One region of the Parendozoicomonas sp. 209JJ7-1 genome, then DNA from elsewhere that is predicted to be linked to it. Evidence: predicted binding sites of a transcription regulator. Region 1 holds the regulator's gene; each other region holds the start of a gene.
The links. Region 1 encodes LexA, which represses DNA repair genes until DNA is damaged. Its sites were predicted from a motif close to TACTGTNTANNTANACAGTA; they were not measured.
Positions count from the first base shown of each region.

Region 2: a site for LexA is predicted at 3,510-3,529, ahead of recA (recombinase RecA). Genes of this name have one in related genera too.
Region 3: a site for LexA is predicted at 2,139-2,158, ahead of recN (DNA repair protein RecN). Genes of this name have one in related genera too.
Region 4: a site for LexA is predicted at 1,800-1,819, ahead of dinG (ATP-dependent DNA helicase DinG). Genes of this name have one in related genera too.

Region 1 covers NZ_JBYVJU010000012.1:101,380-106,418, forward strand. The annotation lists gene topA (type I DNA topoisomerase) at 1-1,544, shown strand, start outside; gene ACY2RQ_RS13200 (DUF6586 family protein) at 1,691-2,188, shown strand; gene ACY2RQ_RS13205 (SulA-like leucine-rich domain-containing protein) at 2,207-2,656, opposite strand; gene lexA (transcriptional repressor LexA) at 2,689-3,309, opposite strand; gene ACY2RQ_RS13215 (TetR/AcrR family transcriptional regulator) at 3,503-4,138, shown strand; gene ACY2RQ_RS13220 (L,D-transpeptidase family protein) at 4,149-4,622, shown strand; gene nagZ (beta-N-acetylhexosaminidase) at 4,663-5,039, shown strand, end outside.
Region 2 covers NZ_JBYVJU010000001.1:213,688-218,726, reverse strand. The annotation lists gene ACY2RQ_RS00980 (hypothetical protein) at 1-755, shown strand, start outside; gene ACY2RQ_RS00975 (FYVE zinc finger domain-containing protein) at 924-3,086, opposite strand; partial or broken gene ACY2RQ_RS00970 (YkgJ family cysteine cluster protein) at 3,339-3,437, shown strand; gene recA (recombinase RecA) at 3,674-4,714, shown strand; gene ACY2RQ_RS00960 (regulatory protein RecX) at 4,714-5,039, shown strand, end outside.
Region 3 covers NZ_JBYVJU010000014.1:21,649-26,687, reverse strand. The annotation lists gene ACY2RQ_RS14320 (death domain-containing protein) at 1-1,288, shown strand, start outside; gene grpE (nucleotide exchange factor GrpE) at 1,391-1,999, opposite strand; gene recN (DNA repair protein RecN) at 2,179-3,864, shown strand; gene ACY2RQ_RS14305 (hypothetical protein) at 3,937-5,039, shown strand, end outside.
Region 4 covers NZ_JBYVJU010000019.1:71,903-76,941, reverse strand. The annotation lists gene dinG (ATP-dependent DNA helicase DinG) at 1-1,759, opposite strand, end outside; gene ACY2RQ_RS17045 (nucleoside hydrolase) at 1,922-2,860, shown strand; gene ACY2RQ_RS17040 (DUF1145 domain-containing protein) at 2,883-3,176, opposite strand; gene ACY2RQ_RS17035 (YchJ family protein) at 3,203-3,721, shown strand; gene ACY2RQ_RS17030 (TAXI family TRAP transporter solute-binding subunit) at 4,163-5,039, shown strand, end outside.

The sequences.
Region 1 (5,039 bases):
ATGTGTACTCCAGCAAGGATGGAGCCCAGGAAGCCCACGAAGCGATTCGGCCTTCCGATGTTCATGCCGTGCCCGCCAAGATGAGAGGCCTTGAGCGCGATGCAGAGCGGCTGTATGAACTGATCTGGCGTCAGTTTGTGGCTTGTCAGATGCCGCCGGTCCGCTACCTCAGCACTAGCATTGTAGTGAATGCCGGTGATTTCGACCTGAAAATCCGCGGTCGTACCCTTAGGTTTGATGGCTTTACTAAGGTGATGCCACCGGTGGCCGGCAAGGCAGAGGATATTATTTTGCCGGAGATTACCAAGGGTCAGAGTCTTGATCTTGAAGCCCTTGACTCCCGTCAGCTGTTTACCAAGCCGCCGGCTCGTTTCTCGGAAGCGGCTTTGGTGCGGGAGTTGGAAAAAAAGGGTATTGGCCGTCCTTCTACCTATGCCTCTATTATTTCCACCGTTCAGGATCGGGGTTATGTGGCTCTGAAAAATCGCCGTTTCTATGCGGAAAAAATGGGTGATATTGTCACCGACAGACTGGTGGAGAACTTCCATGATCTACTGGATTACAGCTTTACTGCCCGTATGGAAGAGAATCTGGATGAGGTGGCCAATGGCGGTTCCGACTGGAAGGAGCTGCTGAACGGTTTTTACAAGGACTTCAACAGTCGTCTTGAGCATGCGGAGCAGCCGGAAGGGGGCATGCGGGCCAATGAGCCGGTAATGACTGATATTCCCTGTACTGACTGTGGTCGTCCCATGCAGATTCGTACCGCCAGCACAGGCGTGTTCCTGGGATGTTCCGGTTATGCACTGCCGCCGAAAGAGCGCTGCAAGAAGACCATGAACCTGGTGTCCGGTGATGAGGCGATTAATTCCGATGATGAAAATGCGGAAGTGAATGCCCTGCGGGCTATGCATCGCTGCGCCATCTGTGGCACCGCCATGGAAAGCTACCTGCTGGATGAAACCCGCAAGCTGCATATCTGTGGTAATAATCCGGACTGCTCTGGCCATGAAATTGAAGAGGGCCAGTTCAAGATCAAGGGTTATGAAGGCCCCGTGATTGAGTGTGATAAGTGTGGTGCAGAGATGCAGCTGAAGTCTGGTCGTTTCGGCAAGTACTTTGGCTGTACCGGTGAAGATTGTAAGAATACCCGCAAGCTGCTGAAGAGTGGTGAAGCCGCGCCTCCGAAGATGGATCCGGTGCCTATGCCGGAACTCAAGTGTTTGAAGGTGGAAGATCATTATATCCTGCGGGACGGTGCGTCCGGACTGTTTCTGGCAGCCAGCCAGTTCCCCCGCAACCGGGAAACCCGTGCGCCGCTGCTGAAAGAGTTGCTGCCCCACAAGGAAGAGATCGATAAGAAGTACCACTTCTTGATGACCGGACCGGTGGAAGATCCTGATAGCAATCCTTCCATGATCCGATACAGCCGTAAAACCAAACAGCAGTATCTGATGACTGAGGTTGATGGTAAGGCCAGTGGCTGGCAGGCCTTTTATGTGGATGGTGCCTGGGATATTCGGGATAAGCGAAAGAAAAAATAAACAGATCATTCTGTGATCGAGAAAACGGCTGTAGTGCTTTGATTCCGCAGCCGTTTTCTTTTGTATCTAATATTATTTCGACTCTTTGTTTTCCCTGGAAAGACCGTGTACCCTGTCTGCCGGCAGACAGTAGTAAGATTGACTCTATGTCAGAACAATACAGCCAGTACACCAATAGAAAATTGCTGATGGCCCGCACTCTGTGGCAAATGGTCGGGGATGCCCAGGAACCGGGAAGGGAAGGTTTGCGGCAGGGATTCCTGTTTCATATGTATGGGGCGCTTTGTGGGCTGGTGTCTGAAGTGCTGGAAAGCAGTCAGGTGAGGACTGATCGCCCGGTTTCCCTGGAGGAAGCGGAAGCTTTGCTGCGACAGAGAAGTTTGTTCTCCGGCGGAATTCAGCAGATCCGTAATCAGGCAGAGAGTGGCTGGCTTGCAGGGGTTCTGGAAGACTATCGTCAAACGTCACATTTTTCCGATCCCTCAGGAATAAGCGTGGAGCCGGTTCGACCCCAGTCGTCGAATATTATTGCTGTTTCAGTTGAAGGAATTGCTCAACCATCGTGCCGCGGTGAGGAGTTTCTCTGTTTGAAAGCACTGCAAGAGCTGGTGCAGGAGATTCGTGGCCAGCTTCAGGAGTGGTGAGCGATATTTATTTTTCTGTTATCCCTTGCGCTGACGGATAATAACGCCAGCGCTATTTCCCTGACTGGCAGCTTCTTCCAGATTATCCAGAGTTTCCGCAGTCATGGTCTTAACCCAGCTGACAACGGTATGGCTGTTGCCAGTAGACAGCACCCGTCTGCTCAGGGCCTGGCACTCTTCGTCATTGGGGGCTGACAACAGCAGCAGGTTGTTGATACTGACCCCTGTTGTCTTCAGCCATTGGCCGAAATCCCTGGCCTGGGCGGAGCTGCAGATCATGGTCAGCCAGCGCTGGTCTTCGCCACGACTGAGTTGTGTCAGCATGGGAGCCACCAGGGCTGACAGGGAGAAGCCCAGTGAAGGGAGAATCACCTCACTGATACGTTCTTCAGTAACAGCAGTGTACTCTCTGCTTTGTATTGTTTGACTCTCTTCGGTCCAGTCTAAAGCCAAGGGCTGGGTCTGCATGATGTTGTCCTTATGGCTGATTTAGGATTGGCTCAGTGGCGAATAACACCGACACTCAGGCCTTCTATTTCCAGGTGGTCGTGGTTGAGATCGACTTTGATAGGAGCGAACTCTTCGTTTTCCGCATGCAGCCAGACGATATTTTTTTTGCGTTCAAACCGTTTCACCGTTACTTCCTCATCCAGCCGGGCTACAACTATCTGACCATTGTGGACGTCTGTGGTTTTGTGGACGGCTAGCAGGTCACCATCCAGAATGCCGATATCCTTCATGCTCATACCTTTAACACGCAGCAGGTAGTCTGCCTTTGGGTTGAAAAAGTCTGGCGGGAGCTGGCAGTGGGTCTCAATATGTTCCAGGGCAAGAATAGGGGAGCCGGCTGCGACCTGGCCGATAATGGGAAGGCCATATGCCGGTTCAGGTTCTTCGGTTGTAGGAATACGAATACCCCGTGAGGTGCCGGGAATAATCTCAATGGCACCTTTCCTGGCGAGGGCCTTGAGGTGGTCTTCTGCGGCATTGGGCGAACGAAAGCCCAGCTGGCGTGCAATCTCTGCACGAGTAGGAGGAAAGCCTGTGTCATTTATATGAGACTTGATAAAAGCCAGAATCTCGGACTGTCTCGGGGTCAGCTTGATCGGTGTACTGGTCATGGGGCTATCCATACGAGAATGAATCTGTGTTTTTATACAGTAACTGTGATTATATACAGTTTGTTTTTGCCCGCAAGTATTCCGGTGACAACTTTTGCTCTATATAAGGAGGGACGAGAAAACTTGACAGGATGCATGCTTAAGCCAAACAATTGTTTAAAACAGGCGTTTCGGCCTGGAGTTTGGTGAGTCAATGGCACAGTCAGATACAGTAGAACGGATACTTGATGTGGCAGAATCCCTTTTTGCCGAGAAGGGGTTTTCTGAAACATCTCTAAGAACAATAACAAGCCGGGCAGGTGTCAATCTGGCTGCAGTCAATTACCACTTTGGTTCCAAGAAAGTTCTCATTCAAGCTGTTTTTACCCGTTTCCTCGACCCTTTTGCCGAGGGTCTGAAGAAATCTATTGATGAGTTGGAAGCTTCTGGCATGCAACCGGATGTTGAACAGCTGATTCGTATGCTTTTTGATGAAATTCTGCGGGTGAAGCCCCGTGGCGATAATGACCTGAAGGTTTTTATGCGCCTGCTCGCGCTGGCCTATGCTCAGACTCAGGGGCATTTGCGCCGTCATTTAAAAGAAGTCTATGGCCATATATTTTCCCGCTATTTTAAACTGATTATGCAGGCTGCGCCGGATTTGCCTATGTTTGAGTTGGGCTGGCGAATTAACTTTATGATGGGTTCGGTGATTTTCACTATGTCGGACTTTGATACTTTGAATGCTATCAGTGAAGCGGAATATGGCCAGACCATGAGTATTGAGAATGGCCTGCAGCGACTGTCCCGATTCCTGGTGTCCGGTATCAGTTCGGAGCTGACCACCTGAAGGGGATGTTGTGTCGATTATCGTTGATATCAGCAAACAGACACTGGTGCTGGATGCCGGAAGTACTGTACGGGAGTGGCCGGTATCAACGGCTCTTAAGGGAGCGGGGCAAAAAACAGGCAGCTATCAGACCCCCCTAGGACGACACAGTATTCGTGCTCGCATTGGCGAAGGATGCCCATCCAGGGCTGTTTTCCGTGGACGGCGTTTTACCGGCGAATGCTGGACACCTGAGCTGTATGAACAGTACCCCGCCCGTGACTGGATTCTTGGTCGTATTCTCTGGCTCAGTGGTCTGGAACCTGGATTTAACCGGCTGGGTGATGTGGATACGATGGGCCGTTATATCTATATTCACGGAACACCAGACTCTGAACCCTTAAGTGTTCCTCTCTCCCATGGTTGTATTCGCATGAATTGCGATGACCTTGTTGAGCTTTTCCCATTGACCTGCCACGGAATGATCGTCAACATTCTTCCCTGAGTTTGTTCCTTTTCTTCTGAAGGACAACAACGGAGTTGTTATGCCCGAGGTCACTGTATCACCCCAGGTACAGGGTTTTCTGATTATGGATATTGCCGGTACCCATATAACCCCTGACGAACAGAGCAGGCTCGTTCATCCTGCCGTTGCCGGGATCATTCTCTTTTCCCGAAACTTTAAAAGTTGTTCTCAGCTTACTGATCTTGTTAAAGCCATTCGTGGGCTGAATCCGTCTTTGCTGGTAATGACTGACCAGGAAGGAGGGCGAGTTCAAAGATTTAAAGAGGATGGCTTTACCCCAATGCCCGCCATGGGGCAGATTGGTCGTTTATGGCGAAGTCAGCCGGAACAGGCTCTGGGCCTGGCATACGACGCAGGCTGGCTGTTGGCCACAGAGCTTCTGGCAGTGGGAATTGA
Region 2 (5,039 bases), on a different contig from region 1:
TGATCACCGAAAGGCTCAGCCTGGTAGCGGGCAGTGATGAGTGTGCCCACCGGGAGGCTGAGGCCAGGGCAGATCTGGCTCTGATAGCCATTGGACTGATTTACTTTGATGAAGCAAAGGGCATGCTCCGTACCGGTGGGATGCTAAACAAGGTTCAACACTGGCAGATTGAGCAGGCCAGGGCGCTGGTAAACCTGGCACCGGATGATTTGTGTCAGGAAGCCCTGTGGCGTGTAGATACCCTGCCCTGTGTTCTGGTTGAAGATTTTCTGGACAGAACCCTGAGGGGGATTCCCGGCGAGCCGGTAGTGTTGCCGGTTACTATTTTTGATTTCTGGAATGCCGGCCTGTTTGCCTGTGAGTTGGTTACCGCTGCCCGGTTGTTGGAATGTCGTTCCCGCACCAAGGATTGGCAGGAGAAACGTTCTGCTCGGGACCCCCGGGTAATGCTGGCTTATCTCAGAACCTTGGAAATTCGGTTAAAGGACAGGGACGACTCCGTTGTCGTAAGACAGCTGCTGCGTCGGGTGGAAGATGCCATACCTTTATGGAAAAAGGGGTATCAGCTGGGGGAAGACTTCTTCCGGTGTAATGGCCCGGTGGATGGCAGTATGCGTACGGCCCTTCAGGTCATGATTCAGCATCTTTATGAAATTCAGAAAGATCAGGATTTTCCCTGGCGGAAAATCCAGGACGAAAAATCTCTGGGAATGGTCTGGCAGAGTGGTGACCAGGGCCAGAGTTTTTCTGAATAAGGTGTAACTGTAACCATCAAACCCGAAGTGTGACTTTTAACGGACTGCGTCCCCTATCCGACAAAGCACTAACCTCTGGCGGGTGAAGCAGATACTGCAGAGGCTCTGATCCAAAAAACCGTAACACTTCACTCGAATCTGCCTAACCAAGCCCTGGTTACTAAAATTTTAAAAAAATCTATACCGTCCAGGTGAATAGTCCGGTTCATGAAACCAGTGGGCTTCTCCTTTAAGTTGTCCGGGCCGGTTGCAGAAGATGCAATCTATATTCATCAGCTTGAGTCCTACCAGGGGTGGTGCACTCGAAGAGAACTTTATAGCCCTGAGTTTATTTCGGTAAAATCGGTCCAGGCAACCAAAATGATAGCGACCGTTGCAGTCACCTGTGCATCCGAAAAGTGTGGCCTGGCCATTGTCATCTTTAGTATCGAAACATATTCCGCAATGCCGGGTATGGTCGTCTTTGGGTTCAATTCCACCGACAAGGCCACCGGCATAAAGAGGGTGCTGGAACCTTTCGTGTGCCTGGAAAGTTTCTTCCTTGAGAAATGAATCCCTGGCCTCTTCAAATGTTGCGTAGGGAACCGGATCCTGTAAACCATGGGGGCGATGTCTCCTTCTGGCGTCGGCCTTTGCGATGTCTTCTATATTTTTTCCCCTATTGAAATCATGCTGTTGTAGCAGTGCTGTCCGTCCGTACCTGTGGCCAAGAATCTCTTTACCTTCTCCCGGGTAAGGCAGGGGGGAAGTCAGCTGATAAATCTGTCTGACTGGGTAGGCTGTGTGCTGGAGGTTAGCTTGCCCTGGCTGTGCTGTTGGCTCCTGTGTTGCGTGGTGGGGCTGGCCCCGGCGGTTTCGTCGATTCCGCCTCTTTTCCCAGTCCCTGAGCATGTCGTATTTTGGAATATCTATTGCCAAGGCATCGGCCATACCGTGCAGGAGGCTCTTTGTACCAGCATAGAAGACGTTCCGGGTCGCTGAGGTGACTTCTGCGCTGGTTAAATGGCCTAACCAGGATGGAATCCAGTGCTGGATAATTGAAGAGGCGTCCTGCCGGGAAGTGCCATAAGTTATGGCGGCGAATTTTGCGGGAATAATCAGGTGGTTATCCCCGGCGAATGAGAACCCCAGGGAATAGTGGTTAACATTGTCCACAAGCTTGGGGATTATTCCTTCAAGGTAAGGCTGTTGGGTGGGCTGATAAATTTTATAAGACTCGGAAGAGTTCAGTACCAGCCCTGTTGTGCAGAGTGCCTGCCTGTTCAGACAGATCAGTGAATCGGTGATGGTGTTGAGAATTATCGGCTGGAAAACACTCAAATAGCGGTTGTTGATATAGCTGAAGCGCTTCCCCGAAAACCAGTGCTCATCAAGCAGGTTTGTTTCCAGCCAGGGGGTGTATCTGTGCTCCCCAAAGTTAATGTCAAGGTTGGCAGCCTGAACAGTCACCTGGCTACCGGAGCTCCGGTCGAGGGCCATAACCAGGCTGAGTTTGTTGCCCTGGGGCAGGCTTTGAGGGATTAACAGAAGCATATCGCTGTTAGCGTTATCCATTGCCAGGGCGAGGCGTTCCAGAGGCGTGTCGGTTGTGGGGGGAGGCTGGTTATTCAGTTTGACCCTGTGGATTTCCAGGGACTGCTGCCGGATATTGCCAACATGTAGACGGGTTTTGATGAAAAGGTGCCTGCTGGCAGGACCGGTCAACGAGATAATCTGGCTGGTATCTTTTCCAGCTATATAGTGATGAATACGCTCAAACAATGCGCCGGTCAGAATACTGGCGATATGGAAAGCGTAATAACTGAGCATCGACGGAGGCTCTTGCCCAAACAGCTGGTTGAACTGTAGATACCCTTCAGAGTACAGGGAAGGTACTGCATACCAGAGTCCGGCCTTGAATATGTTTTGAATATTGGAGATTTTTGAGGAGAGGAGAGGCAGTAGGCTCAACGCATTGAGTGACTGGTCCACGACCTCTGCCACCTCATTACCCATGGTGGCCTGGGAGGCCAGGCGGGCAAAGGGCCGGATGCCTTCCAGCCCTCCGCTTAATATCCCGCTTATGGTACTGTGCTGGATGACTCTGGCCAGCTCCTGATGTCCAAGTCCTTCCAGGAAAACAATGTGTTTTCCAATGCCCAGGAAACTGCCTGTTGCGCTGCTGCCTATGTGCACAAATCCCGGTTCTGGGGCAGGGCTGGAATTGCCCCTGCAGGAACCTGTGACGGGTATCCAGACCAGAATACAGGTAATCAGGAGCGGTAACAGAATTTTCAGGTTGCCAGGGGAGAAGACTGTGGTTTTCTGGCAATAGCGAAACCTGGTTTGCATGGCTGACTCTCCTGATTCTGCAAATCCGGGCGTGTTCATGCACCTTTATCCGTCCGGTAAAACCCGAAGCGGGGCCGCAAGCATAGACAATATCAGCAGTGGAGGGCTTGAACTTTGTGGGGCACTGGCGTACAAGGTTTTGCTTGGTTTTCTGGGATTGACGCTACCTGTCCGGAGGATAACAATACTGCACGTTTTGTGTGTTTGAGTGCGTGCATGTGTTCAAGTGGAGATACGTCTGTGAGCAGCCGGATGACTTGCCGGGAAGGCTGTGGAGCCTGTTGCATTGCTCCTTCCATTACTTCTCCGATTCCCGGTATGCCCCAGGGCAAGCCCGCCGGGGTAAGATGTTTTATGGGGTTTGAACATCCTTTCTGAAAAATGCCTATGAAAACTATGCGCTTTTCAGAAGATGTGTTTTAATACTGTTTATGCATACAGTATTTGTGTTTTGATACTGTTCTGACAGCCGAAGATCGAGGAAGCGGAGCAGTTCAGCGGATAATACCTGAATCTTTGCCCCGAAACCGAACAGGTTCAGGGGTATCGAAAAGCAACCGGGATCATTGCGAGTGAGGTGAAAGAGAATGGATGACAACAAGAAAAAGGCGCTGTCAGCAGCCTTGGGCCAGATTGAGCGACAATTCGGCAAAGGTGCGGTGATGCGCATGGGGGATCATAAAAGGGAAGCGATTCCTGCTATCTCCACCGGTTCTCTGCAGCTGGATATTGCCTTGGGCATAGGCGGCTTGCCCAAGGGACGTGTGGTGGAAATTTATGGTCCTGAGTCATCCGGTAAAACTACCTTGACCCTCAGCCTGATTGCCGAAGCCCAGAAAACCGGTAACACCTGCGCCTTTGTGGATGCAGAACACGCCCTTGACCCGGACTACGCCGGCAAGCTGGGGGTAAATGTTGATGACCTGTATGTGTCCCAGCCCGATACCGGTGAACAGGCCCTTGAGATTACGGATATGCTGGTACGATCTAATGCCGTTGACGTAATTATCGTCGACTCGGTTGCAGCCTTGGTGCCAAAAGCGGAAATCGAAGGCGATATGGGTGATTCCCATGTGGGCTTGCAGGCACGTCTGATGAGCCAGGCCCTGCGTAAGCTGACCGGCTCTATTAAGCAGGCCAACTGCCTGGTGATTTTCATCAACCAGATCCGTATGAAGATCGGGGTTATGTTTGGTAACCCGGAAACCACCACCGGTGGTAACGCCCTGAAGTTTTACTCCTCTGTTCGCCTGGACATCCGTCGTACCGGTGCGGTCAAGCAGGGGGATGAAGTGATCGGTAACGAAACCCGGGTGAAAGTGGTTAAGAACAAGGTTGCCCCTCCCTTTAAACAGGCTGAATTCCAGATTCTCTATGGTCAGGGTATTTACCATATGGGTGAAGTGATTGACCTGGGCGTGAAACTGAAACTGGTGGACAAGGCCGGTGCCTGGTACTCCTACAAGGGCGACAAGATCGGCCAGGGCAAGTCCAATGCCTCCCAGTATCTCAAGGATAACCCGAAGATCGCCGCTGAAATCGAAGGAGAAATCCGTCGTCAGTTGTTGAATCTGGAACAGGACGCGGAAACAGAAGACGGTCAGAATGAAGAACTGACCCTGGCCTGATGACAGAGGAGAAAACCCTGCTCCGGCGGTCAGCCATGGATTTGCTGGCACGCCGTGAGCACTCCCGAAAAGAGCTGATGGGCAAGCTGCGGGGAAGAGCGGAGAGTGTCGAGCACCTTGAAGACGTGCTTGACACCCTCGAAGCTGACCATCTGCTGTCCGATAAGCGCTTTGCTGAAAATTTCATCAATGTCAGAATCGGTCGCGGTTATGGCCCAGTGCGTATCCGTCAGGAACTGCAGCAGAAGGGTGTGGACAGTGATCTTGTTCGTGATGTCCTTGAGGCTATTGATATCGATTGGTACGCCCTGGCGGTAGAGAGCCG
Region 3 (5,039 bases), on a different contig from region 1:
ACTCATAGGTCATAGAGAAGTTAATACAGTGGCGGCTGCAGCTCAATTCGCTGAAGCTGAGCTGGACAGAAAAACCTCTGCCATTATTGAGTGGCTCAAATCAAACCTGCATGAGGCCTTCCCCTGGCAACCCCTGCAAAAGTATCTGGAAATTCATGGCGTATACCCACGCATCTTTATTGACGCTATGGATGGCCAGGATGGCCGGGCAAATCGACTGGCAGCCCTGCAGGCAGCCTGCGAAGCCCAGAGCACGGAAAAAAGCACAGCCGCAAGAAATCAAATAAAAATAACTCTGATAGCTGCCATTCTCGATACAGCAAGCAAGCACCCTTATTTAGAAAAACTCGATTTTAAGGCGGACCTGAGACGTGAAATGCTTACTTTACCAGCAGAGTACCACCCCCCTTCTCTCACCCTCGTCAAGGCTGATCCGCCAACAGAGGAAAACCTGATAACACTCTGCGACTTAATACATGAGGGTATTTTTGAAACTGACATCATGGGTAAAAAAGTCCGAAACCCTATTGATCTCTCACTTATCAGTTTTCTTGCCCTGGCTGCGGGACGAGAAGTCGATAAAGCTGAAAGTGAACGTATACGAGAGCAGCTGTATACCAATCCACCGAGACCCAATAACCTCCAGGCGTTACACCGTATCTGGCAAGATCTTGGCTATAGTCCGGGTGAGCTTCTTTACGCCTTTTTATGGAAAGACCTGGCATCAGAGTTAGAAGAAAACGGATTACTGACAGAAGGCCATGTCAGAAAAAGCATCGAGGCTAAAGTAAAAACCCGCTGGAATGACCTGAGACAACGAGACGACTCAGATCACGCCAGGGAAATGCTGGCTACCCTGGCTGTCCATCGCATGGAGAAATATTCTTTGTCCGATACGCCACTCTCGGAAGTATCCAGAGAGATACCTTCCACCTCTCAAGTGATGCCTGTATCAAGACGCTTTAGCAGAACAGCACGCCAAACTCTCCGCCTGAACGACTTCAGTAAGGTCTATTCCAGCTGCAAAGGAGTTGAACACTGGAGAGAGCTTGGTTCAGCACTTGGCTTGAACCCGTCCACACTCAGTATAATCGCCCAAGAACAAAGGGGAGACACTAATAGGTGTATATGGGAAATACTCTCCAAATGGCTCTCCTGGGCAGATAATACAAACCCGAATAACGATTGGAACTCTCCCCTTATCACCTTCAAAAACCTGTATGAAAAGCTCATGACAGTCGGTGAAGTACACATAGCTGAAAGGATCTATCAAAATCATTGCCGTTAAGTGTAAAGCGCTTAACACGCCTGCCCTATCCTGAAGACCTGATAAAAAATTGCCCATTACACCTTCTGATGTAACGGGCAATTTTTTAGCTTCCGGAGAGCTTCAGGGCGCTTTAGCCACAACAACCATGGCCGGACGAATCACCCGTCCGTGGAGGGTGTAACCCTTCTGAACCACATCCATTACCGTATTGGGTTCCATATCAGGGTTGGGAACCATGGTCATGGCCTGGTGGAAATTCGGGTCCAGGGGTTCGCCCACGGGGTTGAGCTGCTCAACCTGGAACCTGGCCAGGGTATCAAGGAACAGCTTGAGGGTCAGTTCCATGCCTTCACGCATGGCATCGTGTTCACCATCACTGGCTTCCACGCTTTTCAGACCATTCTCAAGGCTGTCTACAACCGGCAGCAGGGACTCAACAAATTTATCCAGGCCAAATTTGTGGGCCTTTTCCACATCCTGCTGGGCGCGACGCTTTACGTTCTGCGCTTCAGCCACAGCGCGCAGGGCCTGTTCCTGGGCTTTCGCCAGATCGTGCTGGGCACGGTTCAGCTCGTCCTGCAGGGCATCCAGGGAACTGCTTTCATCAATAAACTCGCCTTCAAGACCTTCCATCTCAGCAGCTTCTGTCTCAACAGCCTCTTTCGCAGCGTCTTCAGCTACCACTGTTTCTTCAACCTGATCTTCAGGCTTGTTCTGTTCCTCAGTCATCCTTCAACTCCGCAGCAGTCCAGATATACGATATTGCCGCTTAATATGGGGATGCTCCGGCCATATTCAAGGGATGCCGAAAATCATTTTCTTCACAGGAAAATCACCACAGACCATTGAACTTGGCGCTCTTGAATATTACTGTATAAATAAACAGGATTCTGGCCGGAACCGATTCCATGCTGACACATCTCTCGATTCGTCACTTTGCCATCGTCGATCAGCTTGATCTGGAAATTCCCAGAGGCATGGCTGTAATCACCGGGGAAACCGGTGCGGGTAAATCCATAATGCTCGACGCCCTCTCACTCACCATCGGTACCCGCACCAATGGTGACTGCGTGCGTACCGGCTGTGAACGGGCCGATATCAGAGCCACATTCGATATTTCCAAACTGCCGGAAGCCAGAAAATGGCTCGAAGAACGTGAACTGGAAGCCGATAATGACTGCATTCTCCGACGCACCATCACCAAAGAGGGCCGCAGCCGGGGCTATATAAACGGCACACCTTCTCCTCTGAATGAGTTAAAGCAGTTAGGCGAGCTGCTTGTTGATATCCACGCCCAGCACGAACACCAGTCCCTGCTGCGGTCGGCTACCCACCAGCGTCTATTGGATGAATACGCTGGCTGTGGCAAGCTCGCCAGTCAGATAGCCAAAAGCTGGAAACACTGGCGCAATCTGAAGGAACAGATAGAGACCCTGCGCAACCGAGGCCAGGCACAGGACGCCCGCCAGCAACTTCTGCAGTATCAGGTTGAAGAGTTGGACCAACTGGGTATTTCCGAAGGGGAAATTGAAAGTCTGGAGCAGGAACAGAAGCAGCTGAACAGCACTGAAGCCAGCCTGCAGGCCTGCCAGCAGGTGCTGAACCTCTGCTCAGAAAACGATAACGGCAATCTGCTCCACGGCCTCTCCCTCAGCCAGCAGCTACTGACCGACCTGGGCCTGGATACACCGGCCATAAGAAACACGATAGACCTTCTGGCTACCGCCCAGATTCAGGTAGAAGAGGCCGTCGGGGAAATCAACCAGTTTGTGGATAACTTTGAAGCCGACCCGGCCCGGCTTGAAGAAATCACCAGCCGACTCTCCGCTGCTTACACCCTGGCCCGTAAACATCACACACCCGCTGAAAACCTCCACGTTTTTCACGCTGAACTGCAGCAGGAACTGGAAAGCCTTCAATGCAGCGATGAGAAGCTGGATGAGCTGGATAACAAACTTGCTGAGCTGGAAGCCAACTATCAAAAGCTGTCAGCCTCACTCACAGTCAAACGCACCAAAGGCGCGGGCAAACTGAACAAAGCGGTCAGCAAACATATTCACGACCTGGGCATGCCCGCTGGTAAATTTATTGTTGAACTGACGGCTGTTCCCGGTAAACCACGCCCCCTGGGCATGGAAGATATCCGGTTTCTGGTCAGCACCAACCCTGGCATGCCGCCACGCCCCATGGACAAAGTAGCTTCCGGCGGTGAACTGTCCCGTATCAGCCTTGCCATACAGGTCATTACCGCCCACACCTCCGGTATTTCAACACTGGTATTTGATGAAGTGGATGTAGGCATTGGCGGCGGCACGGCGGAAATCGTTGGCCGATTGCTGCGGGAACTGGGTGACCAGGGCCAGGTTCTCTGTGTAACCCACCAGCCGCAAGTTGCTTCCCAGGGGCATACTCACCTCTATGTCAGCAAGAAACTGGGAAAAAACAGCACCAGTACCAGTCTGACTTCTTTAGAAGGGGACAAACGCATCCGGGAAGTAGCCCGTATGCTCGGTGGCCTGGAAATTACCGACCAGACCCTGGCCCATGCCCGGGAAATGATTACCCGTACAGCCCCCGTAGCGGATATCGCCTGACACTTTTGTTACCAACGGACCTTTCTGCCTTTTGTCTAAGAGACTGTCGAGAGATTTGCAGAGGAATAATTTATGAAGTACTTAATTCCTTTATTTGGCTGGACGAGTCTATTTAAAGTTCTGCCCCGAAAATCTCTGCGCCTGCTTACAATCATCGCAGTCATGTCCTGTCATGTTTATGGCAGTGAATTTTATGATCCGAATAACACCCTCAGCCCCAACCTGCCACAGAGTTACCGGGAAGGCATTATTGATCACCTGCAAACCTACGCAGATCAACAGGCGGATAGAGACGCCTATTTGAACAGTGCAGAGGTTTCCCCACAGATTAATAACACTCTGTTCAAACATCTGCTGATGCAATGGCATTACCTGAACACCCACTTTCAAACCAAACATATTTATCCCAGCGCATCACCGGCTGAACGGGTACTCCTTGTCAAAGACCTGCAAATGCGAATTATGGGCGCTGTCCATAGTATTCTTGACCCTGGCCATGGTGGAGATTTGATAAATGAATCCGCGCCCAGCGATAAGAAACTGTTAGCCATTAATCTCACCCCGGTGCTGGTACAAAACATTGTCGACCGACTTGTTGAAATGGATCAGTACATGGGAAAGAAACTGTACTTTTACCAGGCATTTGTCGTAAAAGCCCAAGACATAGAAGAGGACTCTATTCGCCGAGTTTATCTCACTACGGTATTCTGGAGCAGCATCCTTCATTCACTGCACGGGTATGATGTACTTACTCCCGAGCAGGCAGAGCAACTCCGCCCTGTCGCAAACAGAATGGCAGTCGCACTTGGTCAGGCCTTTGACGGAGTTGTGTCGTATATGCAGGCGATAGCCAGCAATGAAGGAGAAAAACCCACAGCCAGCGAACAACAGGCCGCATTAAGACTCTCAGAAAAAATTCAAACAATCTGGAAAAAAGATTACAACCTGCCCGGCAATACAATAGAGGCCAGATCCAGCTTTAAAAACCCGAATATGGCCGCCCTTATGCATCCCTTATTTATCACCCGTGCACTGTTGTATACACAGCAATTTCTTGTTCTGCACAAAGTCAACGACCTGGACGAGAATCAGCTGAAATACGAGCCCAACCATCACGCTGCCAGCGTAGCCATGGGAACCAGACAAGCTCGGAATATTGTTGAGGAATTTATCGG
Region 4 (5,039 bases), on a different contig from region 1:
CCCGCAGCTCCCGGTCTACGCCAAAGAACACATCTTTCATCTGCCGACGAGATGAAAACAGCACCAGAGTCCCTCGATTGAGCGCCAGCATCTCCGGAAGCATTTCAATCAATTCATCGGTGTGCTGGTCAGCCCGGCCCGGGTCACTGTTCATCGAAGGAATCACCAGAGTACCAGCTTCCGCGTGACGGAACGGGCTGGGCACACTTTCACAGGGACTGTCGGAAGGAACCCCGGAACGAATACGGTAGCGGTCAAATTTACCCAGCGCTGTTAGCGTGGCGGATGTTACCACCGCGCCCCAGGCGGTATTCCACAGATACTGTCGCAACAGGCCCCCTGCCAGAATCAGGCTACTGGCTACAGTAATATCCTGATGCCCGTTATGTTCCCGCCATTCAATCCACCGTGCGGCGGGTGGTTCGCCTTCACCATCAGGACGACTCCAGGACATCCACAAATCATGATTACCCTGCAATCGGGTGAGCAATGATCCTACGGAGGGAAGAATCTGTTCCGCCTGCAACCTGTCAACGCCCGGCACTTCACCATCAAGGGCACTTTTTAATTCGCTGACAACCCTGTCGGCCAGATCTGCGGCAGCACTGAATCCGGCTTTCATTTTTGCTGCCATTTCCCGAATATGATCCGGCACCACACCGCCGGGCAAACGATATACCAGGGTTCGGCCACTCTCACTTTCACGGGTCCTTTCCCGGACACTTTCACCAGCCTTGTGAAAGCCAGCAATCTGCAAAAGTGCTTCCCGAATATGAACCTGCTCTTCCTTCAGCTCACCAAAGCGCCTTTCCAGCTGTTCAAACCATTCGCCGATTTTTCCCGGCAAAGCGTGGGAACCCAGAATTCTGCCCAGAAGTTTTCCGGCCTGCTCCAGCCATCGACCTGTGTCATTAAGGCGGGTGTCATGGGAAAAATGGCTGATAGCTTTGTCCGGCAGGTGGTGGCCTTCATCAAACACATACAGGCAGTCTTTCGGCGGCGGCAGAATAGCACCACCACCCAGCAGCAGATCAGAGAGAACCAGATCATGGTTAGTGACAATAACATCAACCTTATCCAGGGATGCCCGCGCCTTATAAAACGGGCAACCATTAAAGTGCGGACACTTGGGGCCGGTACACTGGGCGTGGGTAGACGTCAGTGCCAGCCAGTCCATATCATCAATACTATCTGCCCAGCTGTCCCGGTCACCGTCCCAGGCTCCCGATGCCAGCCGTGAAACCATGGTTTCATAGACCCGGGTTGAGTCTTCGTTCAGGTCTATACTGAAACCTTCCTCGGCAAACAATTGGGCCGTAGCGGAATTTGCACTGGAACTTTGCAACAAAGTATCCAGTTTCTGTACGCACAGATAACGCCTGCGGCCCTTGGCCAGTGCTACGGTAAACTTCAGGCCGCTGTTATGGCTGATATCCGGCAGGTCTTTATTCAGAATCTGCTCCTGCAGAGCCACAGTTGCTGTCGCAATAACCAGAGTTTTGCCGGCATTCTGAGCCAGAGGAATACCCGCAAGGGTGTAGCCCACGGTTTTTCCCGTGCCAGTTCCCGCTTCCACCACACATACCGCCGGGTCGGAGGTACGCTTACCATCGTCGTCCATATCAATCACGCCAATCGTTTTAGCGATTTCGGCGATCATGATTTTCTGTCCAAGACGGGGCTTCAGCTCTCTTTTATCAAGAAACTGGCTGTAGGCTTTCTGGATTGTCTGGCGCAGTGCCGGAGCCAATTGAGACATAGGAAAAACCGCAAGAAAAATATCTCCACCAGTATACCGTCACTGTATGGGTATGCAGTAGTTACGAAAACAAATTCTTTACCGGTATTCTGTACTTTTTTCAATTCCGATTCACACTTCCTTTCCAGAAGCCTTTTCATCCCTCGATAATGTCACAGCTTCATGACTGAAAAACTGATTATCGATACAGACCCCGGCATTGATGACACCTTGGCCATAGCCTGTGCTCTGTCTTCCCCAGAACTCGATGTTCTGGCCCTGACCACGGTTTACGGCAATGCCTCTGTCGATCAGACTACAGAAAACGCCCTGCGCATTCTGGAGGTTCATGGCAGAGATATTCCCGTTTACCGGGGTTCCCACAAACCTCTTCTCTTGCCATCCAGAGGTTTTCCAGCCTTTGCCCATGGAAAAAATGGTTTGGGCAATATTCCCCAGCCCAAAGTGAAACGCCAGCCAGAAACCATCAGTGCATCACAGTTAATTGTAGATATGGCCAGACAGTATCCGGGAGAAATCACCCTGGTTTCTATTGGCCCCTTAACCAATATTGCCCTGGCACTGGCGCTGGACCCGAATACTGCCGACAAAATAAAAAAAGTGGTGCTGATGGGTGGCAACCTGCATGTACCAGGCAATATTTCAGCGGCTGCGGAAACCAATATTTATTGCGATCCTCATGCCGCAGACCAGGTATTTGCCGCCCACTGGCCGGTCACTGTCGTCGGACTTGATGTCACTCACCAGATCATCTCACCACCGGGTTATTTCCAGCGGCTGGAGCAGCGCCATCCGGATTCTGGAAAATTCCTCCATGACATTACCCGGCACTACCTGGAGTTTTACCAGGATCACTACGATATAAACGGATGCCACATCCACGACTCTTCCGCCATTGCCTGTGCCCTTCATCCAGAGTGGTTTGAAACGGAAAAAGGCCAGCTCAGGGTTTTATGTGATGACCTTTATCGGGGAAAGATGATCATGCACAAAGAGGATTCTCTCAACTACTGCCACAATCCCTGGGCAGGGTGCCCTTCTGTGGATGTAGCGGTCAACGTAGAGGCCGAAAAAGTACTGGAATGGCTTGAGCAGATTTAAACTCTTAGCCAGTGAACAGGCGCTAAGAGTTCCCTGAATTTTCCCTGCCATGGAGGGCATACATATGGAAAGCCCCGAAAATCAGCACCTGAATAACATCAACGGTCATATTCTCTGAAACCTGACGAATCCTGTTTCGCCAGAGCAGAGCCTCAAGACCGTGAGCCACCAGAACCAGCGCGCCAATACCGGGAATCACCGTACCCAGGGGTTCCGGCCAGACCATAAACAGTGACGTAATCACCGCTGTCCAGAACAGCAGCGTCAGCAGCCGCCCAATTATCAGAACATATTTCATCATTGCAACGCTGCCCACTTTTTCCTTACCCCTGTTACAATCAAATGATGACAAAGCCGACTTCCTCCGACAACACTTTCGATGCCATCGCACCCTGCCCCTGCGGTACCAAAAAAGCCTATGCCGGCTGCTGCCAACCCCTTCACGAAGAGAGGGCCTATGCGGCAACGGCGGAACAACTTATGCGCTCCCGCTACTGCGCCTGGTCTCTGGGTCTTATCGATTACCTGTATGACACCACTTGGAGCAAACAACAATCCGGCCTGAACAAACAGGAAATGCAGGACTGGGCAAACCGTACCCAATGGCAATCCCTGGAGATTCTGGACACCCTGGCCGGACAGGAAAGTGACCTGCAGGGAGAGGTAGAATTTTCCGCCCGATTCCTGCTTCCTCCCGTGAAAGAAGAGAAAGAACACCGGGAGAGGTCAAAATTTGTTAAGGAAAATGAACGCTGGTACTTTGTCGATCCGACCATACCCGCCCGTTCAGCAAAAAGTGTTGGCCGGAATGATCCCTGCCCCTGTGGCAGTGGCAAGAAATTCAAAAAATGCTGCGGTTAAGCTGACATTCACCAATATTTCAGAAAAAACTCGTGTTATTACCCGGTCGGGAGGGTTTACCCTTGCACCAGCATCCTGTGTGTGGCTGCACATGTGATAATTGGCAGAGTTTGCGGACAAAAACCAATAACCCCACCATAATCCCGCCCGCTTTTCAGACATCTTAAAATGTTCTGTTAAGGAAAACTTCACTTAGCCAACCCCCTCCATGTTAGGATTCGTAAACGGGTCATATAAGGCCTGCGATAAATTAGCGAAGAATTTTCTGTTTTCGGCACGCCTTTACTGCCCGTTCTTCGCCAGACAAATAAAGAGACAACTCTCAGAGCTTCCCGGCTCAATCTGTGGCATGAGGGACATCCGAACCTGATAAAGCACCATCAGGTTCGGATTAAAGGGTGAATCGGGAAGAACAATAATCATCAAAATCGGGGGACATTTATGTCTTTACTGAAAAAAATTTCATTTGCCGTTTTTGGCGCCGGCCTTGCCGCAGCAACCCTTAGCACATCTGCTGCTCCCGCAAGCCAGCAGTTTGTCACCATCGGAACCGGCGGTGTCACCGGCGTTTACTATCCCACCGGCGGAGCCATCTGCCGTCTGGTTAACAAGGGCCGCAAGAAGCACGGCATTCGCTGTTCCGTGGAAAGTACCGGTGGTTCCGTTTACAACCTGAACACCATCCGCGCCGGTGAAATGGATATGGGTATTGCCCAGTCCGACTGGCAGTATCACGCCTATAACGGCACCAGCAAGTTCGAGAAGATGGGTGCCAACAAAGACCTGCGCTCCGTATTCTCTATTCACGCAGAACCTTTCACCGTTGTTGCCCGCAAAGATTCCGGTATCAAGACCTTTGAAGACCTGAAGGGCAAGCGCGTTAACATCGGCAACCCCGGCTCTGGTCAGCGTGGCACCATTGAAGTGGTGATGGACGCCTATGGCTGGACCAAGAAAGACTTCAAACTGGCTACCGAGCTGAAAGCCGCTGAACAGTCCAAAGGCCTGTGCGATAACAAGTTTGACGCCATGGTTTATGTAGTCGGTCACCCCAATGGTTCCATCAAGGAAGCCACCACCTCTTGCGATACCGTACTGGTTGATGTGTCCGGACCGGTTATCGACAAGCTGATCAAGGACAACCCCTACTACCGTAGCGCTACCATTCCCGGCAATATGTACAGCGGTAATCCCGAAGATGTGAAAACCTTCGGTGTGGGTGCGACCTTTGTTTCTTCTACTAATACATCTGACGAAGCCATTTACCAGATCGTGAAGTCCGTGTTCGATAACTTCGACGACTTCCGCAAACTGCACC